Regions from separate parts of the Lentzea sp. NPDC051838 genome, predicted to be linked through region 3. Evidence: riboswitches for the same ligand, from Rfam matches in the RefSeq annotation. Region 3 holds a riboswitch; each other region holds the start of a gene.

Evidence for each region. Region 3 has a riboswitch for cobalamin ahead of metE (5-methyltetrahydropteroyltriglutamate--homocysteine S-methyltransferase). Riboswitches for the same ligand answer to the same signal wherever they lie in the genome.
Region 1: another riboswitch for cobalamin. It lies ahead of AB0M24_RS43545 (putative cobaltochelatase); the one in region 3 lies ahead of metE (5-methyltetrahydropteroyltriglutamate--homocysteine S-methyltransferase).
Region 2: another riboswitch for cobalamin. It lies ahead of AB0M24_RS10915 (ribonucleoside-diphosphate reductase subunit alpha); the one in region 3 lies ahead of metE (5-methyltetrahydropteroyltriglutamate--homocysteine S-methyltransferase).

What each region holds. Positions count from the first base shown of each region.
Region 1 covers NZ_JBFAYI010000041.1:38,566-48,415, forward strand. The annotation lists gene AB0M24_RS43510 (tetratricopeptide repeat protein) at 1-2,144, opposite strand, end outside; gene AB0M24_RS43515 (LysE family translocator) at 2,156-2,764, opposite strand; gene AB0M24_RS43520 (serine protease) at 2,913-3,647, shown strand; gene AB0M24_RS43525 (GNAT family N-acetyltransferase) at 3,661-4,119, shown strand; gene AB0M24_RS43530 (8-amino-7-oxononanoate synthase) at 4,432-5,625, opposite strand; gene AB0M24_RS43535 (hypothetical protein) at 5,669-6,730, shown strand; gene AB0M24_RS43540 (beta-eliminating lyase-related protein) at 6,752-7,711, shown strand; cobalamin riboswitch at 7,750-7,875, shown strand; gene AB0M24_RS43545 (putative cobaltochelatase) at 7,915-9,813, shown strand; gene cobO (cob(I)yrinic acid a,c-diamide adenosyltransferase) at 9,826-9,850, shown strand, end outside.
Region 2 covers NZ_JBFAYI010000003.1:532,287-542,136, reverse strand. The annotation lists gene AB0M24_RS10970 (hypothetical protein) at 1-251, shown strand, start outside; gene AB0M24_RS10965 (NAD-dependent protein deacetylase of SIR2 family) at 251-919, shown strand; gene AB0M24_RS10960 (class I SAM-dependent methyltransferase) at 912-1,607, shown strand; gene AB0M24_RS10955 (hypothetical protein) at 1,619-1,957, opposite strand; gene AB0M24_RS10950 (TIGR03086 family metal-binding protein) at 1,969-2,535, opposite strand; gene AB0M24_RS10945 (hypothetical protein) at 2,535-2,945, opposite strand; gene AB0M24_RS10940 (DUF998 domain-containing protein) at 2,870-3,577, opposite strand; gene AB0M24_RS10935 (glycoside hydrolase family 16 protein) at 3,658-4,374, opposite strand; gene AB0M24_RS10930 (alpha/beta fold hydrolase) at 4,415-5,812, opposite strand; gene AB0M24_RS10925 (LysR family transcriptional regulator ArgP) at 5,917-6,774, opposite strand; gene AB0M24_RS10920 (LysE/ArgO family amino acid transporter) at 6,877-7,419, shown strand; cobalamin riboswitch at 7,617-7,828, shown strand; gene AB0M24_RS10915 (ribonucleoside-diphosphate reductase subunit alpha) at 7,937-9,850, shown strand, end outside.
Region 3 covers NZ_JBFAYI010000008.1:75,569-85,418, forward strand. The annotation lists gene AB0M24_RS20265 (SDR family NAD(P)-dependent oxidoreductase) at 1-433, opposite strand, end outside; gene AB0M24_RS20270 (SDR family oxidoreductase) at 433-1,158, opposite strand; gene AB0M24_RS20275 (helix-turn-helix domain-containing protein) at 1,253-1,924, shown strand; gene AB0M24_RS20280 (hypothetical protein) at 2,254-3,237, shown strand; gene AB0M24_RS20285 (hypothetical protein) at 3,215-3,412, shown strand; gene AB0M24_RS20290 (NPP1 family protein) at 3,479-4,165, opposite strand; gene metE (5-methyltetrahydropteroyltriglutamate--homocysteine S-methyltransferase) at 4,391-6,613, opposite strand; cobalamin riboswitch at 6,716-6,915, opposite strand; gene AB0M24_RS20300 (TetR/AcrR family transcriptional regulator) at 6,914-7,474, opposite strand; gene AB0M24_RS20305 (enoyl-CoA hydratase/isomerase family protein) at 7,551-8,285, shown strand; gene AB0M24_RS20310 (AMP-binding protein) at 8,291-9,649, shown strand; gene AB0M24_RS20315 (hypothetical protein) at 9,646-9,850, shown strand, end outside.

The DNA of each region.
Region 1 (9,850 bases), on a different contig from region 3:
TCGATCGCCTTGTGGCACAACGCGTTCGCGGTCTCGACATCGCCGTTCTCCCGCAGCAACGCCGCTTTGCCCGCGAGTGCCAGCACCTCGATGATCAGGAACCCGGACTCGGTCGCCCGCCTGAGCACCTCGTCGTACTCGGTGATCGACCGGTTCAGCTCCGCCAGCACGAGGCCGGCGTTGACCTCGATGAACAGGTTGTCCTCGCCGGCCAGTTCGAGCGCGCGCAGGGCGTGGTCGCGGGCCTCGTCGCGCTTGCCGGCGGCGACGAGCAGTTCGGAGGACTCGACCAGCGCCGACATCTCGATCGCCCGCAGGCCGTGCTGCCGGGCCAGCTCCAGTGCCTCCCGGAACGCCTCCTCCGCGGCAGTGAACTCCTGGTTCGCCGTGAGCACCGTGCCGAGGTTGCCGAGCTGGTGCGCGAGCGTCACGTGGTCGGCTTCCCTCGCCAGGCCGACCGCGCGGCGCAGCGAGTCCACCGCCGTGCCGTGGTTGCCCAGCTCCATCTCCAGCAACCCGAGATTGCCGAGACCGCCCATCAGATGCGCCTGCAGGTCGTTCGCCACGTACAGCTCGATCGCCGCGCTGAGGTGCTTGCGCGCGAGATCGAGCTCGCCGAGGTTGTGATAGGCGCCGGCGAGGATGTTGAGCGCCACGGACTCCTGGTGCTGCATGAGGGCGGCCCGGAACTCGGCGATCGCCTTCTCGCAGTGCTCGATCGCTGATCGGTGCTCGCCGAAGCGGTAGTCCAGGTAACCGAGGCACACGCGCATGGCGGCGGCTCGTTGCCCCACCTCCACCTCGAGCGCGGCACGGGCGATCGAGCGCAGGTCGGAGAAGTGACCGGTGAGCAGGAGGTGCGCGCGCAGACCGATGACGAGGCCGGCGTCCGGCTGGTCCAGGGCGAGCGCGATCAGGTTGGCCCGCTCGGCCTCGAACCACGCCTGCGCCTCCTGCTCGGAGGCGTACGGCACCGGCTCCTGCACGGTCGGCAGCAGCCGGGTGAACCCGGAGCTCAGCGCGGCGTCGGCGCCGTCCACCCGCACCAGGTACCAGTAGAAGATCGTGCGCGCGTTGCCGCTCCTCGTCCGCGAATGGGCGTAGAGGCGCAGCAGGTCGTGCAGCTGGTAGCGGTCGTTTCCCGTGCTCTGCACCAGGTTCGCCGCGACGAGCTCGTCGATCGCGTCGCCGGCGAGGGCGCGCGGGATGTCCGGACCCGGTACCGCGCCGAGGAAGTCGAACGTCCGCCGCGCCGGTTCCGACAGCTTCCGGTACGAGAGGTCGAACGTCGCCTGCACGGCGGTGTCGTCCTCCTCGATCTCGAGCGCCGCCAGCCGGTGCTCGCGCAGCTCCTCCACGTAGTCCGGGAGGTGGCGGCCGGCCAGGTTCGCGCCGGCGATGCGCAGTGCCAGCGGCAGCCGCGCGCACAGCTCGATCAGCTCGCCGGTGTCGCCCTCGACCCGCATGTTGCCGAGCAGCTCGCGTGCCTCCTGCTCCGCCAGCACGCCCAGCTTGACCTGCGCGAACATCGGGAGGTTCGCGCGGCTGGTGATCAGCGCGGCGCAACCGGGCGCGTTCGGGAGGAGCGGGGCGATCACGTCCTCGGTGGCGTTGTCGAGCACCACCAGCACCCGCCGGCCTCGCAGCAGGTCGCGGTAGTCGTCGTCCTGGCCGCCGCCGAGCGCCTTCGAGAACCGGGCGAGCGCCTGCTCGACGGTCATCGACGGGCCGGTGGAGTAGCCGCGCAGGTTGACGTACAGGCGGCCGTCCGGGAACTGGTCCTCGAGCCGGTGCGCCTCCCTCACCGCGAGCACGGTCTTGCCGACGCCCGGCAGTCCGGTGATCGCCCGCACTGGCGCGTCCAGCCGCTGCAGCCGCGCGATTTCCTCTTTCCTGCCAACGAAGTCCGGCAGGTCCGCGGGCAGCTGGTTCGGCGCGGGCGGGCGGGGGACGAGCCGGTAGCCGGACGGTTCGGTGATCACCCGCTCCGTGTTGCGCAGGCGTTGGACCAACGTGCGCAGCGCCGCTCGTGGATGCTTCGGCGGGTCGTCCTGCCAGACCTCGGCGACCAGTCGGTCGAACGGCACGGGTTCACCGGGGTGCGCGGCCAGTGCGTCGCGCAAGGCCTGCAGTCGATCTGCCACGCCTGCCGAACCTAGACCACGAGGCCTACGGACATGGTGAGGAAGACAGCCGCACAGACGGCGTCCAAAGCGGTGGTGACGCCCGGCCTCTTGAGCTTCCCGGCCACCCGCGAGGCCGCCAGGACGATCATCAGCTCCCAGATCGCGGCGAGCCCGAGGAACACGACGGCCAGCATCGCGAGCTGCGGCGCCGGTTCACCCGATCCGATGAACTGCGGCAGGAAGGCGAGCGAGAACAGGATCATCTTCGGGTTCGTGATGTTGGTCAGGAAGCCCTGCCGGAACGGCCGGGTGCTCATGACCTCCTCCTGCTGTTCGGTGTTCCGCTTGAGCAGGCCGCGCGTGATGGAAACCGCGAGGTAGAGCAGGTAGGCGGCACCGATCCAGCGCAGTGCCGTGAGCACCATCGGGTACTGCGCGAGCACCACGCCGAGCCCGGAGATCACCAGTGCGACCTGGACCGCCGCGGCGCTGTGGATGCCCGCGAGCGCGAGCAGTCCGGAGCGGGTGCCCGACCGCAGTGACGTGCGCAGCAACAAGAACGCGTCAACACCGGGGGTCACGATGACGACCGCGCACGCGATGAGAAAGGCCGGAACCTGGCCGAAGTCGAACAACACCGTACATACCCCCGTGATCTGCGCCACTGGCCGTAAAATCTCCGGCCTATCGGGACACTAACACGAGAATCTCCGGTTTTGACGCCGTCCTAGCGCGATCGCTACGGTTGGTGACCGATCGTCCACCTGGCGCAACGAGGAGTGGTCCGTGAGGGGTAAGCGGTTGGCCGTGCTCGCAGCGGTGATCGCGCTGGTCAGCGGTTCATCGACGGCCGATGCGATCGTTGGGGGGACACCCGCGCGGGTGGCGGACACCCCGTGGGTTGTGGCGATCACCACCACCGACGGCCAGCTGATCTGCGGTGGCGCCCTGGTCGCTCCGGACAAGGTCATGACGGCCGCGCACTGCGCCACGTTGAAGGGCGTGCTGGGCAAGAACCAGCGCCCGGCCGAGCAGCTGCGCGTGGTGGCGGGCCGGACCGACCTGCGGGTGCAGGGTGAAGGCATCGAGTCGCCGGTCGCGTCGGTGTGGCGGCACCCCGACTACGTGGAGGTCACCAAGGGCGACGACGTGGCTGTGTTGACGCTGGCCCGCGCGCTGCCGTACCGCGTCATCGCGCTGGGCGAGGTCGGCGACGAGGGCACGGTGCTCGGCTGGGGCCGCACCGCCGAGAACAGCCCGCCGTCCATGACCCTGCGCAAGGTGACCGTGCCGATCTTGTCGGACCAGGAGTGCATGATTAAGGAGCCGGACTACCGGCCGGGTGCGATGGTGTGTGCAGGACGCGGAAACCGTGACGCGTGCACGGGCGATTCCGGCGGCCCTCTCGTGGTGCGGGGCAGGCTCGCCGGTGTCGTGTCGTTCGGCCGAGGCTGCGCGCGTGCGGATGAACCGGGCGTCTACACCCGTCTGGCTCACTACCGGTCCGTACTGGGCTTCTGATATCCAAGGTCCGGTGCGAACCACACAGTTTCCAGCCACCCTGCGCCGGCAGTGGGGCCTCGACCTGAGCCCCGCCCAGCTCTACGCCATCCTCAGACTGCGCCAGGACGTCTTCGTCGTGGAGCAGAACAGCATCTACAGCGACGTGGACGGCCGCGACCTGGAACAGGGCACCCGGCACTTCTGGCTGGAAGCCGACGGCTCGCACGACCCCCTGGCCTACCTCCGCCTGCTGGAGGAGCCGGACGAGACGTTCCGAATCGGCCGTGTCGCCACCGCGCGCATGGCCCGGGGCCGCGGGTACAGCCGCCGGCTGATGCAGGCTGCCCTGGCGGACATCGGGGGCGTGTCCTGCGTGCTTGACGCGCAGACGTACGTGACGGACTTCTACGCGTCGTTCGGCTTCGTGGCGGAGGGTGCGGAGTTCATCGAGGACGGCATCCCGCACCTGACGATGCGCCGCACACCCTGACGCCACCCCTGCCGGGCCGGCTGCTCAGAGAGGCCGCGCCTCGACTCCGCTGGTGGTAGCGCGCACTGCTCGGCTGACCGCATGCGGAGCTCGTTCGTCCGTTGTGAAGGTGCGAATGCTCGTTGCGGGTGGCGGTCGGCGCGGCTGTGTCTGGGCTTCGGCGGTGGTGGCGCGCACCCCTCGGCTGACCGCATGTGGAGCCCGTTCGTTCGTTGTGAACGTGCGAATGCTCTTAGCGAGGGTGGTCGGCGGCGACCGCATGCGGAGCCCGTTCGTTCGTTGTGAACGTGCGAAAGCTCCGTGCGGCGGCGGTCAGCCGCGACGCGTCTCGACTCCGGCAGTCGCGGCGCACTCCGTGATCACCCGAACCGCGCGCTCGATGTCGGCCTCGGTCAGGTCGGCGCGCGCGGTGAGCCGCAGCCTGCTGACCTGGTCCGGCACCGAAGGCGGCCGGAAGCAGCCCACGATCACGCCCTGGGTCCGGCACGCCTCCGCCCACCGGAACGCCTGCTCCGGTCCCGGCGCCCGCACGCTCACCACGGCGGCCGTCGGCGTGCTCACCTGGAGACCGGCTTCCTTGAGCCGGTGCGACAGGTCGTGCGCCACGGTCAGCGCGCGCTCGGGCCGGTCCGGCTCCTCGCGCAGGATCTTGATCGCGGACAACGCCGCCGCCGCGCTGGACGGTGCCAGCCCGGTGTCGAAGATGAACGTGCGCGCGGTGTCGACCAGGTGCTTGATCACGCGGCTCGGGCCGAGCACCGCACCGCCCTGCGCGCCGAGCGACTTCGACAAGGTCAACGTCGTGATCACGTCCGGCGCCTTGATGAGGCCGGCCTCGGCCACCGCACCCCGGCCGCCGGGTCCGACGACACCCAGCCCGTGCGCGTCGTCGACCACCAACGCCGCACCAGTAGCGCGGCACGCCGAGTGCAGCTCGTTCAACGGCGCGATGTCGCCGTCGACGCTGAACACCGAGTCCGTGACCACGATCGCGCGACGCTTGCCGCGCGTCTCCAGAGCGTGCCGGACCTTGCCGACGTCGCAGTGGTCCGCGACGACGACGTCCGCCTTGGACAGTCGCGTGCCGTCGATCAGCGAGGCGTGGATGTGCTGGTCGGCCACGATCGCCGTGCCGGGGCCGGACAGCGCGGTGACCGCACCGAGGTTCGCCAGGTAGCCGCTGCTGAACACCAGGGCGGACTGCGAGCCGCAGAAGTTCGCGAGCTCGTACTCCAGCTCGGCGTGCAGCTCCGTGGAACCCGTGACCAGGCGCGATCCCGTCGAGCCCGCGCCCCACTTCAACGTGGCGGCGGCCGCGGCACCCGCGACGCGCTTGTCCTTCGCGAGCCCGAGGTAGTCGTTGCTGGCGAGGTCGAGGTCCGTCGAGTCCGCGGTGCGCGGCCGGACGCGACGGGTCAGACCCGCCTTGGAGCGCGCTTCAGAGCGGACGTCGATCCAGTCGAACGTCGACTCACCACCACTGGAAATCGCCTCAGTTGTGCTCACGGTCACCGCCTGACTATCCCATCCGCCCACTAGCGTGCCGCTTGTGGACCTGTTCACCTTCACGCGTGCCGAGCTCACCGAAGCGGTGCAGTTCTGCGATGGCCGCTGGGTGGTGTCGGCCTACGACGACGTGCGCGCGATCCTCGCCGATCCCGTCACCTACCTGCCCGACAACGCCCTGACCGCCGTCACGCCGGTCGCGCCCGCCGCGCTGCGCAGCCTCGTCAGAGCCCGCTTCTCGCTCCCGCCGACCCTCGCGAACAACGGTTCGGAGTCGCACGCCAAACTGCGGAAACTCGTCGCGTCGTTCTTCACGCCCTCACGCGTCGTGGCGGCTGAGCCTCGCATCCGAGAGCTCGTTTTGGAACGTCTGGGTGGCACGGATCTCGTGCGCGACCTCGCCTGGGATCTCCCTGCCATCGTGCTGATGGACCTCCTCGGCCTGGAGAACGTCGACATCCCGACGCTCAAGCGCTGGAGCACGGGTTCCCTGGAGTTCTTCTGGGGCAACATCTCCACCGAACGCCAGCTGGAGCTGGTCGACGACGTCGGCGACTTCCACCAGTGGCTCATCAAGCGCTATCACGCCCGTGACGGCGAGTTCTTCCAGGCGCTCGCCGACGCCGGCGTGTCCGCCGAGGACTCCGCCGGCCTCTGCTACTTCCTGCTCATCGCGGGCCAGGAGACGACGACCCAGCTGCTGTCCACCGCCCTGCGGCGCGCCCTCCAGGACCGCGACCTGTGGGCGCGTCTGCCCCAGCGCGAGACAGCCGAGTCGTTCGTGGAAGACGTGCTGCGAACGGAAACCCCCGTGGTGACCTGGCGACGCCTGACCGCGCGCGAGGTGGTCATCGCAGGTGTGCGCGTGCCCAAGGGCGCCGAGCTCGTGTTGTTGTTGAGCGGCAAAGAAACCGACCCGAAGCACCTGGCGTTCGGCTACGGCCGCCACTTCTGCCTCGGCGCCGGCCTCGCCCGCCTGGAAGCCGCCGTCACGCTGCAGACCGTCGCCGGGCACGAGCCGGGCCTGCACCTCGCCGGCGACACCCCCGAGTGGCTGAACCTGCTGTCGTTCCGCGCGCCGAAGTCGGTGGCAGTGAGCCGCTGACCGAGGTTTGATGCGAGCGTGATGAACCGACAGCTCTCCGGAGTCAGGAAGCGGACACTGCTGGAGCAGCTCGGCCCGGTCCCGGACGTCGAACCCGACCGCTACGGCGACGGCGGCCCGGTAGGCGCTCTCGAAACCCGTGTAGCGCGGTTACTCGGCACCGAGGCCGCCCTGTTCGTGCCGACGGGAACCATGGCGCAGCAGATCGCCCTCAGGTGCTGGGCCGACCGCACCCACAACCCGATCGTGGCGATGCACCCGCAGGCCCACCCGCTGCACCACGAGGACGACGCGCTGACCGTGCTGTCCGGCCTGCGCCCCGTCAAGGTCCGCAACGACGACGTGGCCACCTGCCCGGAGCCGTTCGGCACGCTGCTGCTCGAAGTCCCGGACCGCGAGGCCGGCTTCATCCTCCCGACCTGGGACGACCTCACGGCCACCGTCGACGCGGCACGGGAACGCGACGCCGTGGTCCACCTGGACGGCGCCCGCCTGTGGGAGAGCACCCACGGCCTCGGCAAGCCGCTCGAAGAGATCGCGGGCCTGTTCGACTCGGTCTACGTCTCGTTCTACAAGTCGCTGGAAGGCATCTCCGGTGCCGCGCTCGCCGGCACCCAGGACTTCGTCGACCAGGCACGGGTCTGGCGCCACCGCTACGGCGGCATGCTCTTCCAGCAGTGGCCGGCCGCTCTCTCGGCGATGCACGGCCTGGACACCGTGCTGCCGCGGCTCGGCGCCCAGGTGCAGCACGCCAAGGTCGTGGCGCGGGCGATGGGCCTGCCCGAACCGCACACCCACCAGTTCGCGCTGCACCTGCCCGGCGACCCGGCGCGGCTCAAGGAGCTGAGCGGGAAGTTCCTCGGCGGGTTCTGGCAGGACGGGCCTCTCGCCAAGACCGAGATCACCGTCGCCGAGCCCGCGCTGGAGTGGACGGCGGACGAGGTCGGGGAGGCCTGGGCGCACTTCCAGAGCCTGCTCTGACGCGATGTCGCTCACCTGGCTGTTGGACCGGCAGGTGCGAAATGCGACGATGCCGGGGCTGTGAGGGGAACGCGAGGAAGCCGGTGCGAATCCGGCGCCGTGCCCGCGACTGTGACCAGGCAGGACCTGGGAGTCAGGAACTCGCCCCCCTCGTCGATCAACCGGCCACGGGCGTGGACACCCGAGGAAGGACTTCGCTGAGCATGTACCCCTTTTCGGCTGTCGTCGGACACGACGACCTCCGGCTGGCCCTGCTGCTGAACGCCGTGCACCCCGGCATCGGCGGCGTTCTCGTCCGCGGCGAGAAGGGGACCGCGAAGTCGACCATCGTGCGTGCCCTGGCCGCGCTGCTGCCCGAGCTGGACGTGTCCAAGGGCTGCCGCTTCGGGTGCGTCCCGGGCAGCACCGACTGCCCCGACGCCCCGCACGAAGCCGCGGAACGACGGCCCGCCAAGCTCGTCGAACTGCCCGTCGGCGCCACCGAGGACCGCCTGGTCGGCTCGCTCGACCTGGAGAAGGCGCTGACCGAGGGCGTCCGGGCGTTCCAGCCGGGTCTGCTCGCGGCCGCGCACCGGGGCGTGCTCTACGTCGACGAGGTCAACCTGCTGCACGACCACCTCGTCGACCTGCTGCTCGACGCCGCCGCGATGGGCCGCGCGCACGTCGAACGCGAAGGCGTCTCCGTGTCGCACCCGTCCCAGTTCCTGCTGGTCGGCACGATGAACCCCGAGGAGGGCGAGCTCAGGCCGCAGTTGCTCGACCGGTTCGGCCTCACAGTCGCGGTGAAGGCCGCGCGGGACGTCGAGGTCCGCACCGAGGTGATCCGGCGCCGTCTCGCCTACGAAGCCGACCCCACCACGTTCGCGGCCAAGTGGGCGGACGAGGACGCCAAGCTCAAGCAGCAGATCACCGCAGCGCGCGAAAAGCTGCCCCGAGTGTCCCTTCCGGACAGTGAGCTCCGCCGGATCGCCGCTGTCTGCGCGGCTTTCGAGGTCGACGGCATGCGCGCGGACCTCGTGGTCGCCCGTGCCGCCACGGCTCACGCGGCCTGGCGAGGCGCTGAGGAAGTCGAGGAACTGGACGTCGAGACCGCGGTCAGGCTCGCCCTGCCGCACCGGCGCCGCCGCGATCCGTTCGACGAGCCCGGCATCGAGGAGCAGCAGCTCGAGGACGCCATGCGCCAGGCAGCCGAGCACGCGGACGAAGAACCCCCGGACGACGACGGCCCCGGCGGCGGTGAGCTCCCCGAACCGCAGGAAGGCCCCAAGGGCAACGGAAACGCGCCCAACGACCGTCCGGCCCCGGAACCCGCTCCGGCGTTCAAAGCCCGCCTCCTGGAAGTCCCCGGGGTTGGAGAAGGCGCGCCGGGCAAGCGTTCCAGGGCCCGTGCGCGCACCGGCAGGATCGTCCGTTCATCCAAAGTGGACGGATCGGGACTCCACCTCGTCGACACGCTCCTGAACGCCGCACCGCACCAGCAGTCACGCGGCCGCACGAGCCCAGGCCTCATCCTCGAGGCAGCCGATCTGCGCAAGGCCGTGCGGGAGGGCAAGGAGTCCAACCTCATCCTGTTCGTGGTCGACGCCTCGGGCTCGATGGCCGCACGCCAGCGCATGTCCGCGGTGAGCGGCGCGGTCGTCTCGCTGCTCCGCGACGCCTACCAGCGCCGCGACAAGGTCGGCGTGATCACGTTCCGCGGCGGCACCGCCGAAGTCGCTCTGCCTCCGACGACTTCTGTCGACGCGGCGGCGACCCGCCTCAAGAAGATGCGCACCGGCGGTCGCACGCCACTCGCGGACGGCCTCCTCAAGGCCCACAGGATCCTGGAGATCGAACGGCTCAGGGACCCGCAGAAGCGTCCGCTGGTGGTGCTCCTGACCGACGGCCGCGCCACGTCGTCCGGACTCGGCGGCGACCCGACCAAGGACGCGCTCAAGGCAGCGAGCCTGCTCGAACAGACCGCCGTGGTGGTCGTCGACTGCGAACAGGGCCACATCCGCCTCGGTCTCGCGCAGAAGATCGCCGAAGCCCTGCAGGGCACCTGCGTCCGTCTCGACCAGCTCAGCGCCGACCACCTCGCCGGCGTAGTCCGCGCCGCATAAGGAGAAACCCCAGTGCCACAGGGACAGCCCACCGAGG
Region 2 (9,850 bases), on a different contig from region 3:
ATGACGCCGGATACGTGCCCGTCGAGGACATCGCGGGCAGGGTGACTGTGCGCGGGCGCGGCGGCACGGTGCTGCAGCCCGGCGTCGACCTGCTCGAACGCGCCCAGGACTTTCCTTCCACCGGGCCTCTTCTGGTCATCACGGACGGGTACTGCGACGTGCTGCGGATCCGGCGCGAGCACGCGTTCCTCATTCCCGCCGGCGCGCATCTGCCGTTCCGCGCACGTGGACCCGTGTTCCGGATGTCCTGATGGAGATCGCCTGCGACGAGTCGGGATCCGAGGGCGAGAAGCTCGTCGGCGGGGTCACGGCGGTCTTCGCGCACGCGGCCGTGGGGCTGTCTTCCGACGAGGCGTCCGCGTGTGTCTCGTCGTTGCGTTCGATGATCAAGTCGCCTGCCGTGGAGTACAAGGCGAACCACCTGCTGCGCGAGAAGAACCGGTGGGTGCTGTTGTGGTTCCTGGGTCCCGGCGGGCCTCTCGCGGGACGGGCTCGGGTGCAGCTCGTGGACAAGCGGCGGTTCCTGGCCTCGCGGGTGCGCGCGGAGTTCGGCGCGGTTTCCGGGCCGCTGGAGCACTACAACGACCTGCTGCGCGCGCGTGGCCCGCGTGGGACGCTGGATCCGCTGTTCCCGGCGATTCTGCGTGCCGTGGCGCAGTGGTGCGGACCGGTGTCGATCGTGCACGACCAGCAGCTGTCGTTGACGGACGGGCGGATCCGGCAGCTCAAGAAGCTCGCGCCACGGCTGGAAAGCCTGACGCTGGTGGACTCCCAGTACGACGCTCGTGTGCAGGTCGCGGACTTCCTGGCTGGGATCGCACGTCGCGTCGCGGAGGAAGAACTGCACGGGCGGCCGGACCGCGAGGTGATCGAGCTGCTGATGCCGTTCGTCGTCGGACCTAGGATGTGGCATGCCTGATGCCATTTTCGCCGATCCACGCTTGGCTCGGCTCTACGACACCTTCGACGGGCAGCGTGACGATCTCGCGCTGTACACGGGTGTCGCGGACGAGGTCGGTGCTCGCTCGGTGCTCGACATCGGATGTGGCACCGGATGTCTGGCGGTGCTGCTCGCCTCCTCCGGACGTGAGGTCGTCGGGGTGGATCCGGCGCTGGCCTCCCTGGAGATCGCACGGGCCAAGGACTCCCGCGTCACCTGGATCCACGGCGACGCGACGTCGTTGCCACCGCTGAAGGTCGATCTCGCGACCATGACCGGGAACGTGGCGCAGGTGTTCCTCGGCGAGGACTGGGAAGAGTCCCTCCGCGGAATCCACGCCGCCCTGCGTCCCGGCGACCACCTGGTGTTCGAGACGCGGCGGCCGGAGCAACGGGCGTGGGAGGACTGGGCACGGACCGGACCGAGGGTGCGGGGCGGGGTCCGCGAGCAGCTCGAGCTGCTCGACGTGAGCCTGCCGTTCGTGTCGTTCCGCCACACGTACCGGTTCCCCGACGGCTCGCAGCTCGCGTCCGACTCGAAGCTGAGGTTCCGCTCCCGCGCCGAGGTGGAGGCAGGCCTGGTTCGGTGCGGTTTCGAGGTCGTGGACGTGCGCGACGCGCCGGACCGGCCGGGCAAGGAGTACGTGTTCGTGGCCCAGAAGAAGTAGAGATCTGGGCGTCAGCTGACCAGCGCGGGCTGCCTCCACGCCTGCACCAGCCACGGCAGGATCCGCGGCATCCGGTCCGCCACGATGTCGTGCAGCACCACGATCATGCGACCGGACTGCGAGGGTCCCGCATCGAGCCACACGGCCTGCATCAAGACACCTGCTTGCAGGTCGAGCCCCGCCTCCGCCCGCGCCAGTGCGGCGTCCGTGGCGCCGGCGGGGTCCACGACCTCTACGTGTACGAAGCCGGAACGACACAGTTCGGGATGCAGTTCCACGAGGGACTCCACCGCGGCGGCCAGGCGTCCCACGCCCAGGCCTGCCCGAACCTGCACCGTAATCGCTCTCACGTTAGGAGAGCCTAACCTAGGCTCCACGCCGGATTGCGCCCACTGAGTCCTAGGACACGGTCCAACAAAGAAGCATTCGAGTCGACCTCCACCGCGCGGCCGAACAGCGAGCCGTCGCGGTCGTCCGGGCCGATCGACGACACGAAGCCGTGCACGACCTGGAGCAGGTCCTCGTCGACGTCGAACGGCTGGCCCGTCGCGCGGGCGAGGTCCCAGCCGTGCAGGACGATCTCGTCGAGCGCCACGGCGCCCGCCACCTCGCCGGGCAGGTCGACGCCGCCCGCCCGGGTCATGCCGTCCCACGCCGACGACGCGCGCCATGCCTCCGCGAGCTCGCCGAGCCTCAAAGGCATCGACTCGCGGAAGTCCAGCGGCAACCGGGACGCGTCGCCGGACGCCGTGCCGTCGAGCGGCGTCTTCAACGCTGCCATGGTGAACGCCACCGACAGGCCGTTGACGTGGTCCAGCAGGTCGCCGACCGTGTAATCGGGACAAGGGGTCGGGGCCTTCAGGTCCCCGTCCGTCACGTTGCGCACCAACCCCGCGAGCCGATCGGCCGCGGGCGTTAAGTCGAACATCAGTAGCCGTCTCCTCCCCAGAAGGTTTCCTCGAGCGTGTCTGCCGTGCCGGCGAGCAGCTGGAGCGGATCGGTGAACTCGTGGATGTCGAGATCCGCCAGGGGCAACGAGTGCCGGACCACGACGTGCTCCCCCATGATCGCGAGACCGCACGCGACGGTGGACTTGCCGACCTCCTCCAGCACCTCGCGGAGGTTCACGTCCTTCGCGAGGCCGCACGGGGAGGCGATCTGCACCCATTCGTGCATCTTGTCGAGCACTTCCCGGACGATGATCACGACCTGCGTGCGCTCGTCGTCGCCCTCCTCCTCGTCCCCGAAGGTGAAGAGGATCCTCAGCTCCTCGTCCTCGTCGTGGATGACGTCGTACTCGGCGCGGACGTAATCCGCGAGGTCTCCCCAACTCGCCATGGCGCAACCCTACTTGCCGCGATCGCCCACAGCCCGACGACCAGGACGGCGCCGACCTCGGCCGCGAGCAAGATCCTCTCGATGTAGCCCAACGGGAACACGCGCCACCACCGAACGTCCGACGCCGCTCCCATCGCAATGGCGTAGAGGATCGGCATGAATGCGACAGCACTGAGCACACCGGACGCCAGCGTGACCTTCGCGTGCCTGCCCCACACGTGGTCCTTGAGCCACGGCCGCGCCAGCAGGATCACCGCGATCGGCAGGCTCACGAACGCGATCATGCTGCCGAACCGGTGGATGCTGCCGCTGAGTGCGTTGGTGCCCATCGCCCAGTTCGTCTTGGGGAACGCGACCACCAGCAGCAAGCCCACCGACCACAGGATCAGCGCGATCGAGCCGCCGGAACGCCACTTCGTCAGTCCCTTGTGGACGAGCGCGGCGAGGATCGCGAGCGAGCCGACGGCCAGCAGCAGCACGGCGACGTCGAAAACCGGGCGGTAGTCGCCCAGCGCGTACTCGCTGATCGTGCGGCGCAACGGGCCGACGGTCAGGTCGAGCAGCCCGACCATGGCCACGGTGGCGACGACGGCGAGTGAACCGCCGGTGGCGGCTAGTCGAGGAATCAGCACATATCGGTCAACGCCCGCGTGAACCCGTGCGGTTCCTGGGTTCAGGAAGCCGACAGGTTGCTCCCAGCTCGCCGACAGGTTCAGCGGTAGGCCCTGAACCACTCGACCTCGAACTCCTTCGGGTAGCGGCCGGTCCGCTCGGGCCCGAACTCGAAGATCGCGAGCTGGAACTGCATCGGGTAGTCCGGGGCCTGCAGCACCGTGTTGACCAGCTCGTCGTCCACGTAGAAGTCGACGCGACCCGGCTGCCAGTCGGCGCCGTAGGTGTGGAACTCGCGGCCGTCGATCGGCACGTCGACGACCTCGAACTCGTCGCGGATCACCGGGTCGCCGAACGGGTGCACACCCATGCCCACGCCGGTGTTGGCGGGCCACACGTGCTTGCCGAAGATCTCGGCGATGCAGATCTCGGCGGAACGCTCCGGGACGTCCTCCAGGCCGATCATCCAGAGCGCGACCATGCAGTTGGGGTCGTCGACGGCCTTGCAGCGGATCTCGAACCTGCCGTACGTCGGCGTGTAGAGCCGCAGGTCCTGCTGTTTCTCGCGCACTTCCAGGTCGGGCCGGAACCTCGACTGCCCCGAGGTCAGCGCGGTCTGGAAGCCGGACACCCTGGTGTCGCCGTCGAACTCGGGACACCAGGGCTGCTGGTCAGCGTCGATCCGGAGGGTCAAGCCGTCGGCGGTCGTGTAGCGGGCCGCGGTGGCCGCGCTGGAGCTCCAGTGCGGCAGGTAGTGCGGGTGCCACCGGTCCAGGGTCGTGAACCGGTCCTCGAACTCGAGGTCTCGTCCGGTCATGGATCGAGGCTAGAACACCACCTGCCGCGCGGCTGGGAACTCAGCCGGAGCACTTGGTGCCGTCGGCGGGCACCTTCAACGCGATCAGGTAGTCGTCGTTCACCGCGCGGCCGCAGGTCCCGCTCTCGTAGAAGCCGTAATGCACGCCTTCGTAGGTGGCGAGGACCGCGCGGTCGCCGAGCTGGTCGCGCACGGACGACGCCCACTCGGTCGCCGACCAGGTGGGGTTCGAGATGCTCGTGACGAGGATCTTCGGGCCGCTGGTCACGCGCACGGGCCGCTGCGGGTTGGAGGGCTTGGGGTGGCCGGAGCACTCGATCACGGTGTTGTGCGGGTGGAACATGCCGCGGGTGTGCGGCGCGATGGAGGTTTCCAGGGCGGTCAGGCGCTGGTAGTCGGCGAACGACTGGTGGCGGTAGTCGTAGTCGTTGCAGATCATCGCGTTGAACGGGTAGTTGACGGCCTGGTCCGCCGCGATGCGCTGCTGCGAGGCGGGCTTCAGCGACAGCGCCCAGTTCGACAGGGCCGTGAAGTCGCCGCGGCTGCCGAGGCCGAAGAAGCCCGAGCTGAACGCCTGCTGGTCCATGGTCCAGTCCGGGTAGCGCGGGTCGACCAGGCCGGTGGAGTCGGCCTGCGCGGCCAGGTCGTCCCAGAACTTCCCGATGTCGCGGCCGTGCAGCGGGGACGACGGCGTGCGGGTGTTCCACGCCTCCCACTCGGCGAAGGCGCCGGCCGCCGAACGAGCGGCGCTGGTGACGTACCGCTCGGCGTTCATGCTGTGGTCGAACGCGGTGTCGAGGACCAGGGCGCGCAGGTGCGAGCCGTACCGTTCGGCGTACTGCTGGCCGGTGATCGTGGCGTAGCCCGTGGTGTAGAGGCTGATCTGCCGCTCCCCCAAGGCCTTGCGGATCGCCTCGACGTCACGTGCCACGTCGGCGCTGGAGACGTGGTCGAAGATCGGCCCGCTGTTCGCGCGGCAGTCGTCGCGCAGGCGCTGGTTGAAGTCGAGCACGCCGTCGAACTCGGCCCGGGTCTTCGGGAAACCGCTCGGCCACGCCCTGAGCAGGTCGAGCGAGCAGGTGATCGGCCGGCTGCGTTCGTTGCCGCGGGTGTCCATGGCAACGATGTCGAACCGTTCGACGATCGCGGGGCTGAAGTACGCGCCGGGATCCGCCACGAGGTCGACGCCGGAGTCGGCGATGTCCCTGATCGCGACGAGGGTGCCGATGCGCTTGGCCGGATCTGCCTTGTGCCGGGCGATGGCGAGGCCGAACTCGTCGCCCAGTGGACGGGAGTGGTCGACGGGCACGGTCAGCGTGGCGCACTCGGACGCGGGAGCCTTCTCACAGGGCAGCCAGCCGATGCGCGGGCCTGCGGTGGCGACGCCGGTGCCGCTGAGGACGGCCGCGCTGACGAGCACGGCGAGAACGCGTTTCATTTCGGGTGCTTCCTCCGTTGGTGTCGCTCGAAAATGTGAGCGGTTGGAGGTTCGCAGCGCCTATTTGAGACGACAATGGCCTAATGTCCACGACCCGAATCCGGTTACTGCAAGGCGATTCTCGCTTCCTTCGTCACCGCGTCGGCGACAGCGGTGAGCGCGGGCGAGTCGAGCTTCCACTGCTGCCAGTACAGCGGGATGTCGACGGTCCTGCCAGGTGCGAGGTCGACAAGACCTTCCTGGAGTTGTTGCGGCGGAACCATTCCCCAGCCGAGACCGGCCACGATCGTGCGCACGTAGACCTCGGAGGAAGGCACGTAGTGACGGTGCTCGGACGCGCCACGGCCACGGGTCAGCGTGCGCACGAACCGGTCCTGCAGGTCGTCGTTGCGGTCGAACACCACCACTGGCGCTTGAGGTAGCCAGGACTTGAGCCCACCTTGCGCATAGCGCTCCACAAAGGACTCGGTGGCCATTGCCGCGTAACGGATGCTGCCCAGCTTGCGCACCGAGCAACCCGCGACGGGTTCGCGCGAGGACGTCACCGCGGCCATCACGAGACCTTGTCTCAGCAACGCCGTCGTGTGGTCCTGGTCCTCGCGGTGGAGGTCGAACGAGATCTTGAGGTCCGGTGAAACCCGTTGCAGCGCGGGCAGGAACCACGTGGCGAGCGAGTCGGCGTTGACCGCGATCGGAACCCTGACGACGGCGTCCTCGCCCAAAGCAGCGTCGAGGTCCTGATCCAGAGCGAGCAGTTGCCGACCGTAGCGGACCAGCACCTCGCCGGACGGGGTCAGCCTGGTCGGCCGTGCCCGCACCAGCAGCACGCGACCGGTTCGCTGCTCCAGAGCCTTGATCCGTTGTGAGACAGCGGAAGGCGTGACGTGCAGGTTCGCGGCAGCCGCGTCGAACGTGCCCGCGTCGACGACCGCGAGCAACGTGCGCACCAGGTCCAGATCCATCACGGCTGCTAATGATACGTAAGAATCTTTAGCTGGTCTCATCAAGACCGCGTAAATACCGTCGGTGGGGTGACTGACCTGCTGCTCGGCTTCGGCACCACGATGACCCTGATCGTCGCGATCGGCGCGCAGAACGCTTTCGTGCTGCGCCAAGGACTTCGACGCCAGGCCGTGGCCGGTGTCGTCGCCGTCTGCATCATCTCGGACGCGATCCTGGTCGCGGTGGGCGTCGCAGGGTTCGGCGCGATCGTCAAGATGTTCCCGCAGGCCATCACCGCCGCCGCGATCGTTGGCGGGCTTTTCCTGCTGGGATACGGGTTTCTGGCAGCGCGCCGCGCCTTCCGCCCGCAGTCGATGCAGGCCGGCGGCGACAGCGCCAGGCCCGTGCTCACCGCGCTCGCGCTGACGTGGCTCAACCCGCACGTCTACCTCGACACGGTCCTGCTGCTGGGTTCGATCGCGGCCGGGCGCTGGCTGTTCGGCGTCGGCGCGGTCACGGCCAGCGTCGTCTGGTTCCTCGCACTCGGCTTCGGCGCGCGAATCCTCAGCCCGCTGTTCGCGAAGCCCCGTGCGTGGCGCGTCCTGGACGGTGTGATCGCGGCCGTGATGATCAGTCTCGGCGTGACCCTGATCGCCGGGTGGTGATCATCACCAGCACCGCCGACACGGCCAGCACCCCGCTCGTCACGGGCGCCGCGGCACCGACCGCGAGCGACGCCGAAGCCAGCCCCGCACTGACGAGAGCACCTGCGAGGACTTTCGGCCGATGATCACCCACGTTTCCGACCTTAACCCACGACACGCCCATGTTGGGTGGTGATCCAGACCCCACCCCTACATGTAGTATCTGCCGCGCTGGTGGTTCACCGACTCGGAGCAACGGGCCGGTGAGGCAAGAGGGAACCTGGTGAAAAACCAGGACTGCCCCGCAGCGGTGAGTGGGAACGAAAGCCGTCAACTGAGCACTGGGTCGTGAGGCCTGGGAAGCGACGGCCGGTAGGCGTTGGAAGTGCGCCCACGAGTCCGAAGACCTGCCACTGGTGTGCGCGCAAGCCTGCGCGCACGACACGGTGCCCCGAGGGAGGGCGGCTGTGTGCACCAGCGGCGTGTCCTGCTGGCGTGCGCCGCGCATCTCCTCGGGCTTAGCTCGCGAGGAGAGAGCGTGCCCGACCGCCTGTCAGTGGTCATCAACGAGGCCTGCGCCGACCTGCCCAACGCGTCGGCCGAGGCGGTTCTGGCCGAGACCAAGCGAAATCTCTACGCCGGCATCACCGACGCCGAGCTGGCCCTCGCGCCGATCATGGCCGCGCGCACGATGGTCGAGGTCGACCCCGACTACTCGTACGTCAGCGCCCGCCTGCTGCTCGACAAACTCCGCGCCGAGGCCTGCGGAATCCCGTTGTCGCACGCGGAGATGACCGAGCGCTACCCGTCGTACTTCGCCTCGTTCGTCGCGTACGGCATCGAGTTCGGCCAGCTCGACCCGCGCCTCGCCTCCTTCGACCTGGTCCGGCTGGGAAGCGCGCTGCGGGCAGAGCGCGACCTGAACTTCCAGTTCCTGGGCATGCAGACCCTGTACGACCGCTACTTCCTGCACCACGACGGCCGCCGCTACGAGCTGCCGCAGGCGTTCTTCATGCGCGTCGCCATGGGGCTCGCGCTGGAGGAGGACGACCGCGACGCCCGCGCCGTCGAGTTCTACGAGCTGCTCTCGTCGTTCGACTTCATGTGCTCGACCCCGACCCTGTTCAACTCGGGCACCACCCGCCCGCAGCTCTCGTCGTGCTTCCTGACCACAGTGGACGACGATCTCGCCGGCATCTTCCACGGCATCAGCAACAACGCGCTGCTCTCGAAGTTCGCCGGCGGGCTCGGCAACGACTGGACACCGGTGCGCGGCATCGGCGCGCACATCAAGGGAACCAACGGCAAGTCGCAGGGCGTCGTGCCGTTCCTCAAGATCGCCAACGACACGGCAGTAGCTGTAAATCAGGGAGGAAAACGGAAGGGCGCTGTCTGCGCCTACCTGGAGACCTGGCACATCGACGTCGAGGAGTTCCTCGACCTGCGCAAGAACACCGGCGACGAGCGGCGCCGCACCCACGACATGAACACCGCGAACTGGGTACCGGACGAGTTCCTGCGCCGGGTCCGCGCCAACGGGCAGTGGACGCTGTTCTCGCCGGACGAGGTGCCGGATCTGCACGACGCGTTCGGTGACGAGTTCGCCGCGAGGTACCGGGCGTACGAGGAGAAGGCCGCCAACGGCGAGATCAAGGTCTTCAAGCAGCTCCCGGCCGTCGACCTGTGGCGGCGGATGCTCACGATGCTGTTCGAGACCGGGCATCCGTGGATCACGTTCAAGGACCCGTGCAACCTGCGCTCGCCGCAGCAGCACAGCGGGGTCGTGCACTCCAGCAACCTCTGCACCGAGATCACGCTCAACACGACGGTCGACGAGGTCGCGGTGTGCAACCTCGGCAGTGTCAACCTCGCGCAGCACGTGACCGAAGACGGCATCGACCACGCGCGGCTCGAGAAGACCGTGCGCACGGCGGTTCGCATGCTCGACAACGTCATCGACGTGAACTACTACACGATCCCGGAAGCCAGGAACTCCAACCTCAAGCACCGGCCGGTCGGGCTGGGGCTGATGGGGTTCCAGGACGCCCTGTTCACGCTCGGCACGCCGATGGCCAGCAAGGAAGCCGTCGAGTTCGCGGACCGCAGCATGGAGGAGATCAGCTACTACGCGATCACGGCCAGTGCCGAGCTCGCGCAGGAACGTGGCGCGTACCAGTCGTTCGAGGGATCCCTGTGGAGCCAGGGCATCCTGCCGATCGACTCCATCGGGATCCTCGCGCGGAACCGCGGCGAGGCCGAGCTGGAGCAGGACCGCGAGTCCACGATGGACTGGGCGACGGTCCGCGAGAAAGCGCGCAAGGGCATGCGGAACTCGAACGTCATGGCCATCGCGCCGACCGCGACCATCGCCAACATCACCGGTGTGAACCAGTCGATCGAGCCGCTGTACCGCAACCTGTACGTGAAGTCGAACATGTCCGGCGACTTCACC
Region 3 (9,850 bases):
ACGAGGAGCCCACCCACACGACGTGACCGGCGTGCTGCGAGCGTAGGTGCGGCAGCGCGGCGCGGTTGACCCGTTGTGTGCCAAGGACGTTCACGTCGTAGAGAGCCGCGTACTGCTCCGGAGTGAAGGCCTCGGCCGGACCGGTGACCATGTGTCCGGCGTTGTGCACGACCACGTCCAAGCGGCCTTGCTCGGCCACGATCAGGGCGATGGCAGCGTCCGCGGACTCCTGCGACTGCACGTCGAGCTCGACGGCGTGGACGTCGACCGAGTTCTCCGTGCCGTACGCGCCGAGCTCGGCGACGGCCTTCGCGTTGCGGCCGGTGGTCTCCCGCATGCCCGCGTAGACCGTGTGGCCGGCGCGAGCCAGCGCACGCACAGCCAGTGCTCCGAAACCGCTGGACGCCCCAGTGACAACGATGACCTTGCCCATCAGATGATGCCTCCGTTCGCACGAACAACCTGACCGTTGACCCAGCGGGCGGGACCCGCGAGGAAGGAGATGACCTCGGCGATGTCCTCGGGCGACCCGATGCGCTCCAGAGGTGCCTGCTTCGCGAGGTTGTCGATCGTCGCCTGGTCCTTGCCCTCCATGAAGAGAGCCGTGGCGGTGGGGCCGGGAGCGATGGCGTTGACGGTGATGTCGCGGCCGCGCAGCTCGCGGGCCAGGACCAGGGTCAGCGCCTCGACGCCGCCCTTCGACATCGCGTAGGCGCCGTACTGCGGGAAACGCAGGCCCACGACCGACGACGAGACGTTGATGATGGCGCCGCCGTTGCGCAGCTTCTTCGCGGCCTGCTGCGAGACGACGAACGTGCCGCGGGTGTTGGTGCGGATGATCCGGTCGAACACGTCGAGGTCCATGTCCGCGACGGTGCCGAGCGGCATGATGCCCGCCGAGTTCACGACGACGTCCACGCCGCCGAACGTCTCGGCGGCCAGGTCGAAGGCCGCGCCGAGCGCCACCTCGTCGGCGACGTCGGCCTGGGCGGCGATGGCCTGGCCGCCGTTCGCCTTGATCTCCTCGACCGCCTTGTCGGCTTCGACCTTGTTGCCGGCGTAGACGATGACGACGGCCATGCCGTCCGCGGCGAGACGCTCGGCGGCTGCCCGCCCGATGCCCCTCGATCCGCCGGTGACGATCGCAACGCGAGTCATTTCGATGCTCCCTAGCTGGTGTTTCCGGCGCTAACACCAATAACGTAGCACCGATATCGAATCGCCGCTACCCCTCATCTGTTATCGTCGTTACATGGACACGAGAGAGCGGTTGGTGAAGGCCGCGGCCGAGCTGCTGATCGAGGGCGGCAAGGAGGCTGTCTCCACGCGCGCGGTCGCGACGGCGGCGGGAGTGCAGGCGCCGACGCTGTACCGGCTGTTCGGCGACAAGGACGGCCTGCTGGACGCCGTCGCGGCCTACGGGTTCGCCGACTACCTCGCGACCAAGCACGCGATGGGCGCCAGTGACAACCCGGTCGACGACCTGCGTCGCGGGTGGGAGCTGCACATCGGGTTCGGCCTGGCGCGGCCCGCGTTCTACCTGCTGATGTACGGCGAGCCGCGCAAGCGCGAGGCGCGGCTGGAGGCGGACGCGATGCTCCGCGAGATCATCAGCCGCATCGCGGCGGTGGGCCGGTTGACCGTCCCGATCGACCAGGCCGCGCAGTTCGTGCACGCGGCGGGCATGGGGGTCGTGCTGTCGCTCATCGCGACGCCCGAAGAGGAACGCGATCTGGAGCTGATCACGTTCTCCAGGGAACAGGTGATCAGGGCGATCACGACGGACGCCTCACCGGACGAGCCGACGGACATCCCGAGCCGCGCGATCGCGTTGAGGGTGGCACTGGAGGAGGACCCGCCCCTGATGCTGTCTCCAGCGGAACGGGCCCTCCTGGCCGAGTGGCTTGATCGCGTGGCTAAGTAGAGGCGCGGTGACGTGACACCCGGCCCCAAGTAGGTTGGTCGCGGCTGTCGCGTTACGAAACGTGAGCTCGTCATCGCGTCCGTGGTCCGAAACTCTTGCGGCGCCGGGGTTTCTGACCTGCAGACTTTTGCGCGCGATGCATTTGATGTACAGTCCGACTCGTCGGGCACCGCTGTGCCCTCAACCGCAACCCACCTCGCAGAGGTGGGTTTTCGCGTTTCAGACGACTTTCAGCGCCCTCGGTGTCACACCGGGGGCGTTTTGTCGTCTCCGGGAACATTGGGAGGGGTCGATGGTCGAGGTCGGGCGTTGCCGGTGGGAGGTGAGCGATGCGAGTCAGAAGGCGCACACATGCCTTCGATGACCCCACGGCGAGATATGCCGGGCGCGACGCACTCGACAACGCGCTGCGCAGGCTGCCGCCGGATCTGGTCGAGATCCTCGCCGCCTACGTCTACGGCGTATCGGTGGCGAGCCTGCAACGGCGTCTGGGCGAGCAGAAGTACCCGGTCATGGATCTGCTCGGATTCGCGGTCCAAGAGATCCGGAGTTCTCCTGGTGGCGAGGCGCTGGTGGAGGAGCTGCTCACGGGGCACGGTCCCAGCCACTCTCGAGTCCTGCGAGAAGCCGGACAGCGGATCGGGGTTGCTGCGGCTCCGCAGTGTCAGCGATGTGCTACGCCGTTTTCGCAGGCTGCTGTCGGCCGTCCGCGCCGGTACTGCGGGAACGCTTGTAGACAGGCTGCCTATCGGCAGCGTGACCGGGCGAGGGCGAACGACGGCGCGCAGCCGTTGAAGTTCTCGCCGCTTCCTGCTGGTCTGCGACCCAAGTTGGACGAACTCCGTTGGTACTCCGGCAACTTCAGCTCCGAGCAACGTCGGAAGCAGTTGCTGGACCGGTGGGCAGGTCGGACGACCGCAGCGGTGTACAGGCGCTGGGTCGTGTATCGCCCGACTTCCGACGGGAGGTCCCTTGCCGGCCTCGTCGACGCGATCTTGGCGTCCACGGTGGAACAGCCGTCCGGATCGGTACGGCCGACCCAGTCGGCGTGGCAGGTGCGGCAGGCGTGGCTGGCCGGGCAGCAGCAGCCGGCCGAGTTGGCGAGGCTGGCCGCGTCGGAGCGGCTGGCGGGGTCGGCGCTGATGACCGCACCGGTACTTCCGCTCTCGCAGCCGACGCCGATCTGGTCAGCGCGGAACCGCCCGCCCAAGTCGCTGGGGCAGCGCTCGGCAACTCAGGGTTTCCGTGCACCCGGCCGGTCCTATTCCCATCGCAGAAAGCAGAGAAGCCGTGTTCAAGATCTGGCGACGTGACCCGGTCCCGGAACCGGCGAAGGAAACGCAGCCGGAGCGCCTCCCGGTGCGGTGGGCGGTGATCGGAGCGGTGTCGATCGCCGCGGGCATTGCCGGGAACGCCGGCGCTGGTCCGGTCGCGGGCGTCGCCGTGGGGCTCGGCGTGGCGGTCGCGCTGCACAAGATGATCGCCTGAACCGCAAGGCGAGCGGAGCCCGGCACCTACCCGCCGTAACGGGAAGATGCCGGGCTCAGCTGGTAGCTACGCGTTCGGGTCGAACGGGATCCCGGCCGGCTTCGCGATGCCCAGGTTGTAGTTGAACGCGCTGTCCTTGATCGCCAGCGAGGCGCTGCCGAAGTTCGCGTTCACCAGGATGTCGCGCACCCCGGCCGGGAAGCGGTCCCAGCTCACCAGGTCGGGGTACTGGTAGACGCCGTAGTGGTTCTCCGCCTGCTCGTTGAAGCCCGCGAGCCGGAAGCAGTGCGTGCTGGCGCCGTCCTTGTGGTAGATGATCTTCGCGTGGGTGCCTTCCCATGCCACCTTGTCACGCGAGTAGGTGCTGTACTTGCCGTGCGCCGACGTCGAGACGTACTGGGCCACGTCGTTCTGCACCCAGATGATCACGTGCTCGATGTCGTGCCGGTGGCCGCAGCAGTCCCAGCCCGGCACGGCCTGGTCCTTCTCGAAGTACAGGTCGTACAGGTAGGCGCACCAGCCGTTGTTGCACTTGGACCGGCTGTAGGAGTTCGTGTTGTCCAGGTCGGACCTGTCGTGGCAGTTGCCGTTCAGGGCGCCCGAGTTCTTCAGGCCCGGCGCCACCTGCCCGGTCGGCGAGATCGCCGGGGTGGGGTAGCAGCCGTCACCGTCGTAGTCGAACGCCGGCTGCCACTTGCCGTCCTCCGCCGCGTAGTTGGCGGGGATGGCCTGGGGCGGGTCGGCGAGCGCGATCCCGGGGAACAGCGCGGTGATCAGCAGTGCGCCGGCCAGCGCGGGTAGGAGCTTCTTCCTCAACAGTGGCCTCGATTCCGGGGAGCAGGGGGAGCGGAGAGGCTTGCGAGGCAGAAGGTGGTACATGAACCACCTTCACGTCTAGGTAGTTCGCCAAATCTTTGCAGTACCGGGAATTTAACAACCCCGGAACGGAATCGATCACGTTCCGGGGTCGCGCTCTCATTACCCCAGGTGGGTGCGCATCCGTTGGGCCGCAGCGACGAGGTTTCGCAACGCCTGCTCCACCTCGGCGTAACCGCGAGTTTTGAGCCCGCAGTCGGGGTTGATCCACAACCGTTCACCTGGCACCGCGCGCACCGCTTCGGTGATCAGCGAAACGATCTGATCTTCGTTTTGCACCAACGGGGAATGGATGTCGTAGACGCCAGGACCTATGCCACGCGGGAAGTCCAGCCCCTCCAGAATCTCCATCTTGGACCGTGCCGCCTCGATCGTCGTCACGTCGGCGTCGAGGTCGGAGATCGCGCCGATCACCTCGTTGAACTCCGAGTAGCACAGGTGCGTGTGGATCTGGGTGGCCGCCGTGGCACCGGTGGTGGCGAGCCGGAACGCGCCGACCGACCACGCCAGGTACGCCGACTGGTCCTTCTGGCGCAACGGAAGCAGCTCCCGCAACGCCGGTTCGTCCACCTGGATCACCCGGATCCCGGCACCCTCCAGGTCACGGATCTCGTCTCGCAGCGCCAGCGCCACCTGGGCCGCGGTGTCGGCGAGCGGCTGGTCGTCGCGGACGAACGACCACGCCAGGATCGTCACCGGGCCGGTCAGCATTCCCTTGACCGGCTTGGAGGTCAGCGACTGCGCGTAGGTGCTCCACGGCACCGTGATCGGGCGAGGCCGTGACACGTCACCGTGGATGATCGGCGGCCGCACGCACCGCGACCCGTAGGACTGCACCCAGCCGAACTCGGTGCTGGCGAAGCCTTCGAGGTGCTCGGCGAAGTATTGGACCATGTCGTTGCGCTCGGGTTCGCCGTGCACGAGCACGTCCAGGCCGATGTCCTCCTGCAGGTCGATCACCCGCGAGATCTCGTCCCGCATGCGCTGGTCGTAGTCAGCCGGGGTGATCTCGCCGCTCCTGACCGCCGCGCGGGCCTTGCGGATGTCGCCGGTCTGCGGGAACGAGCCGATCGTCGTGGTCGCGAGCGGCGGCAGGCCGAGCCGTGCCTGCTGGGCCGCCGCCCGGTCCTCGTACGGCGCCCGAACCTGGTTCTCCGGCCGCAACGACTGGATGCGAGCCCGCACATGATCATCGCGACGGGGACTGGGAACCTGACGCTGAGCCTCGTCCGCCCACGCGCCGTCCGCTCCGTCGCGCAAAGCCCTGCCCAGCACGACGACCTCGCGCACCTTCTGCCGTGCGAACGCCAGCCGTGCCCGCACGTCAGCGTCGAGCTGCTCGAACTCCAGGTCGTACGGCACGTGCAGCAACGTGGACGACGACACTACGACCTCGCGCGCGGAACCCAGCAGCGACGCGGCCTTGGACAGCGCGGCGTGCAGGTCGGTGCGCCACACGTTGCGCCCGTCGACCAGGCCGGCGACCAATGTCTTGTCGCGCAACGCCGGAATGGCGAACGAGGTGTCCGGTGCGCTGACCAGGTCGACCCCGATCGCCTCGACCTGCGACTCGGCCAGGATCGGCAGCGCGGGCCCCAGGTCGCCGTAGTAGCCGGTGACGAGCAGCTTCGGCCGTCCTGGCAGGCCGCTCAACGTCCGGTACGTGCGCCGCAACGCGTTGAGCTCGGCGGGTGTGCGGTCGGCGGCGAACGCCGGTTCGTCCAGCTGCACCCACTCGACGCCCTCGACCCGCAGCCGGCCGAGCAGCTCGACGTAGGCCTCCAGCAGGCGGTCCAGCAGAGTCAGTGGCTCGAAGCCCGGGACCGTGCTCTTGGCCAGCAGCAGGAACGTCACCGGGCCGAGCAGCACCGGCCGGGTCGTGAAGCCGAGCTCCAGCGCCTCGCGGTACTCCGCGATCGGCTTGTCGCCGGCGAGCCGGAACTCGGTGTCAGGGCCCAGTTCCGGCACCAGGTAGTGGTAGTTGGTGTCGAACCACTTCGTGAGTTCCAGAGCAGCGGCACCGTCGCGGCCTCGTGCCGCGGCGAAGTAGGTGTCCAGTTCGGACAGACCCAGGTCGCGGTGCCGTTGCGGCACGGCGTCGAACAGGAACGCCGTGTCGAGCACGTGGTCGTAGAACGAGAACGTGCCGGACGGAATCGAGTCCAGTTCGGACAGTTCGGCCCAGGTCTCGGCGCGCAGCCCACGTGCGGTGGCCTGCAGGGTGGCTTCGTCGATCTTGCCGGACCAGTACTGCTCCACGGCGCGCTTCAGCTGGCGCATCGGTCCGATGCGGGGATAGCCGAAAACGGTGCTGCCGATGGTCACAAGCTCTCTCCTCGCGAGCGTGCGGAACGCACCGGAAACCCACGAGGCAGCCCAGAGGTCGCCCGTCAGCCCGCCCGAGAGGCTCCGGTGCACCGCGCACCGGTCGGTGCGCGGACCGGCGGCAGGTCTTCGGACTCGTGGGCGTACATCGCGCTCCTACCGGCCGTCGCTTCCCGGATTTCTCCAGTGCGTATGACGGCTTTCGTTCCCACTCACCGCTGCGGGGCAGTCCCGGACTCGCACCGGGTTCCCTTTTGCTCCACTCAAGCGAACCTGAGTGAACCGCTGGCGTGATCGAGACTAGCGGGACGCGCCGAGCATGCCCAGCGCCATGTCCGCGTACTGGACGGTGAGATCGCTCAACTTGACCGGTCCTTCAGGGGAGTACCACCGCGACACCCCGCTGCACATCTCCAGCAACGCCAGACGAGCGATGCTCGGATCCGCTGTTGACAGCTGACGAGCCTTCAGGCTGTCGACGATCGCGTTCTGCCAGAACCGCTCGTACCGGTCGCGCAACGCCACGATCTCCGCGCGCCTTTCGCCGGTCAGCGCGCGCATCTCGCCGTCCACGACCGTGGTCTCGCGCGGCTTCTCGGCGTGAGCCTGGACGTGCATCTTGACCAATGCGACGAGCCGTTCCCTCGGGTCACCGGTGATCTTCTCGGCCTCGGCGATCAACGCGGTCAGGCTCGTGCGCATGATCTCGGCGAGCAGATCTTCCTTGGTGCCCATGTAGTGGTAGAGCGTCGCCGACGACAGCCCGGCGGCCTGTGCGAGGTCGCGGATGCCGGTGCCGTGGAACCCGCGTTCGGCGAACAACGCCACCGCCGCCTCGCGGACCCGCTCCTCAGTCGACATGTGACGCCTCCCTTGACCGACCTGACTCGCTCACTCTAGCGTCGGACTCAATCGATCGATCGATCGAAGGGGAGAGATGACCGTCGACTACTCCTGTGCCGAGGGCGTCGCGCAGGTGCACCTGAACCGTCCGGAACGGCTGAACGCCGTGGTCCCGGCCCTGGTCGAGGACTTGCTGGCAGCCTTCGGCCGTGCCCGCGAGGACGGGGCGCGCGTGGTCGTGCTGGCGGGGCGGGGCAAGTCGTTCTGCGCCGGCCACGACCTCAAGGAACCGGTGCCGGTCGAGACCGAGGACGAGACGCGGGCCCGGCTGGAACGCATCCAGGACGTGACGCGGGCGATCCGCGACTACCCCGGCATCGTGATCGCGGCGGTGCACGGGTACGCGCTCGGTGCGGGCGCGGAGTTCGCGCTGGGATGCGACCTCATCGTGACGGCTGACGCGAAGTTCGGGTTTCCCGAAGTGGGGGTCGGTCTCAGCGTGACGGGAGGTATCTCCAGTCTGCTGCCGAAGCTGGTGGGGCCGCACCAGGCCAAGGAATGGCTGCTGCTGGGTGAACAGATCACCGGCAACAGGCTGTTGCAGCTCGGGGTGGTCTACCGGGACGTCTACGACCACGAGAAGCACGCGATGAAGCTCGCGCGGCGCATCATCGCTCAGCCTCCGGTCGCCGCATTGCTCGCGAAACGTGCCATCGACCAGGGTTACGACTCGACGCTCGACCAGGCCCTCGCCACGGAGGTTGAGCACGCCCTGCAGACGAGCCTGTCCGGGGAGAACGAGGCGCCGCGGAAAGACTTCAACCAGTGATCGCGATGCTGCGGACGGCCGCTGTGAGATGGCCGGACAGAACGGCGTGGACGTTCGATCCCGGTGGCTCGTTCACGTTCGCCGAGATCGACAGGCTGTCCAGCGGGTACGCGCAGGCGTTGCGGGACAAGGGGATCCGCGCGGGTGACCGGGTCGCGATCATGCTGCGGAACGTGCCGGAGTTCCCGCTGGTCTGGTTCGCGCTGATCAAGCTCGGTGCCACCGCGGTGCCGATCAACGTCAAGTACCGGTCGGTCGACGCTGACCATGTGCTCCGGACGTCGGAAGCGGTCGCGGTGGTCAGCACCGCGGAGTTCCAGCCGCTGCTCGACGGCCGTGCAGTGCATCTCGTCGAGGAGTTGGAGCCGGTCGAGGGCTTTGTGCAAGGGGTGGTCGGCGGGCCGGTCAGCCTGCAGTTCACCTCGGGCACGACGGGCAAGCCCAAGGCGTGCGTGCTGTCGCAGGAGTACTGGCTCACGCTGGGTCGCAGCCTCGTGGACGAGTTTCCTCATCTCAGCAGCAACGACGTGATGCTTACGGCACAACCGTTCCACTACATCGATCCACAGTGGAACGTCGTTGCGGCGCTGCTCGCCGGAGCGCATCTCGTGGTGCTCGACGGCTTTCACCCGTCCACGTTCTGGGCGAAGGTCCGCGAGCACCGCGTCACGTACTTCTACTGCCTCGGCGCGATGCCGGCGTTGTTGCTGCGCATGCCGCCCGACCGTGCCGACCGTGATCATCGCGTCCGGGCCGTGCAGGCTTCGGCGATTCCGCCCGCCCTGCACGCGGAACTGGAAGAGCGGTGGGGTGTCGGCTGGTACGAGGCGTTCGGCATGACGGAGACAGGCGCCGACCTGAGGATCACGGCCGAGGATCACGACAGGTTCGTCGGTACCGGTTGTCTCGGGAAGCCTGCGGGGCATCGCGAGGCCAAGATCGTCGACGGCGAGCTGTGGCTGCGCGGTCCCGGCATGATGGACGGCTATCTCGGGCTGCCGTCGCCTTTCGCGGACGGCTGGTTTCGCACCGGAGATCTCGCGAGGGTCGAGGACGGGCGCTTCTACCACCTCGGCCGGACCAAGGACATGATCCGGCGCAGCGGCGAGAACGTGGCGGCGCACGAGGTCGAGGAAGTGCTGATGAGCCACCCGGCCGTGCGGCTCGCGGCGGTGCTCGGGGTGCCGGACGAGATCCGCGGCGAGGAGGTCAAGGCGTTCGTCGTGGGCACTGTGTCGTCGGACGAGTTGGCGGACTGGTGTGCGGAACGGTTGGCGGCTTTCAAGGTTCCGCGTTTCTGGGAGTTCCGCGAAGATCTACCGCGCACCCCGTCCGAGCGTGTCGCCAAGGAGCTGCTGCGGTGAGCTTTCACTGGGAAAGCCCGGTCTTCTTCGACGAACTTGATCTCAACGGAACCCTGCACAACTCGCGTTTTCCCGTTCACGTGGAACGCGCCCAGTCCGCGTTGTTCGAGGATCTGGGCTTCGGCTGGTCGTCCTACGCCGACCGCGACCCGGACCTGAACTACGTGGTGAAGGAGCTGCACGTCGAGTTCCACTGCGCCT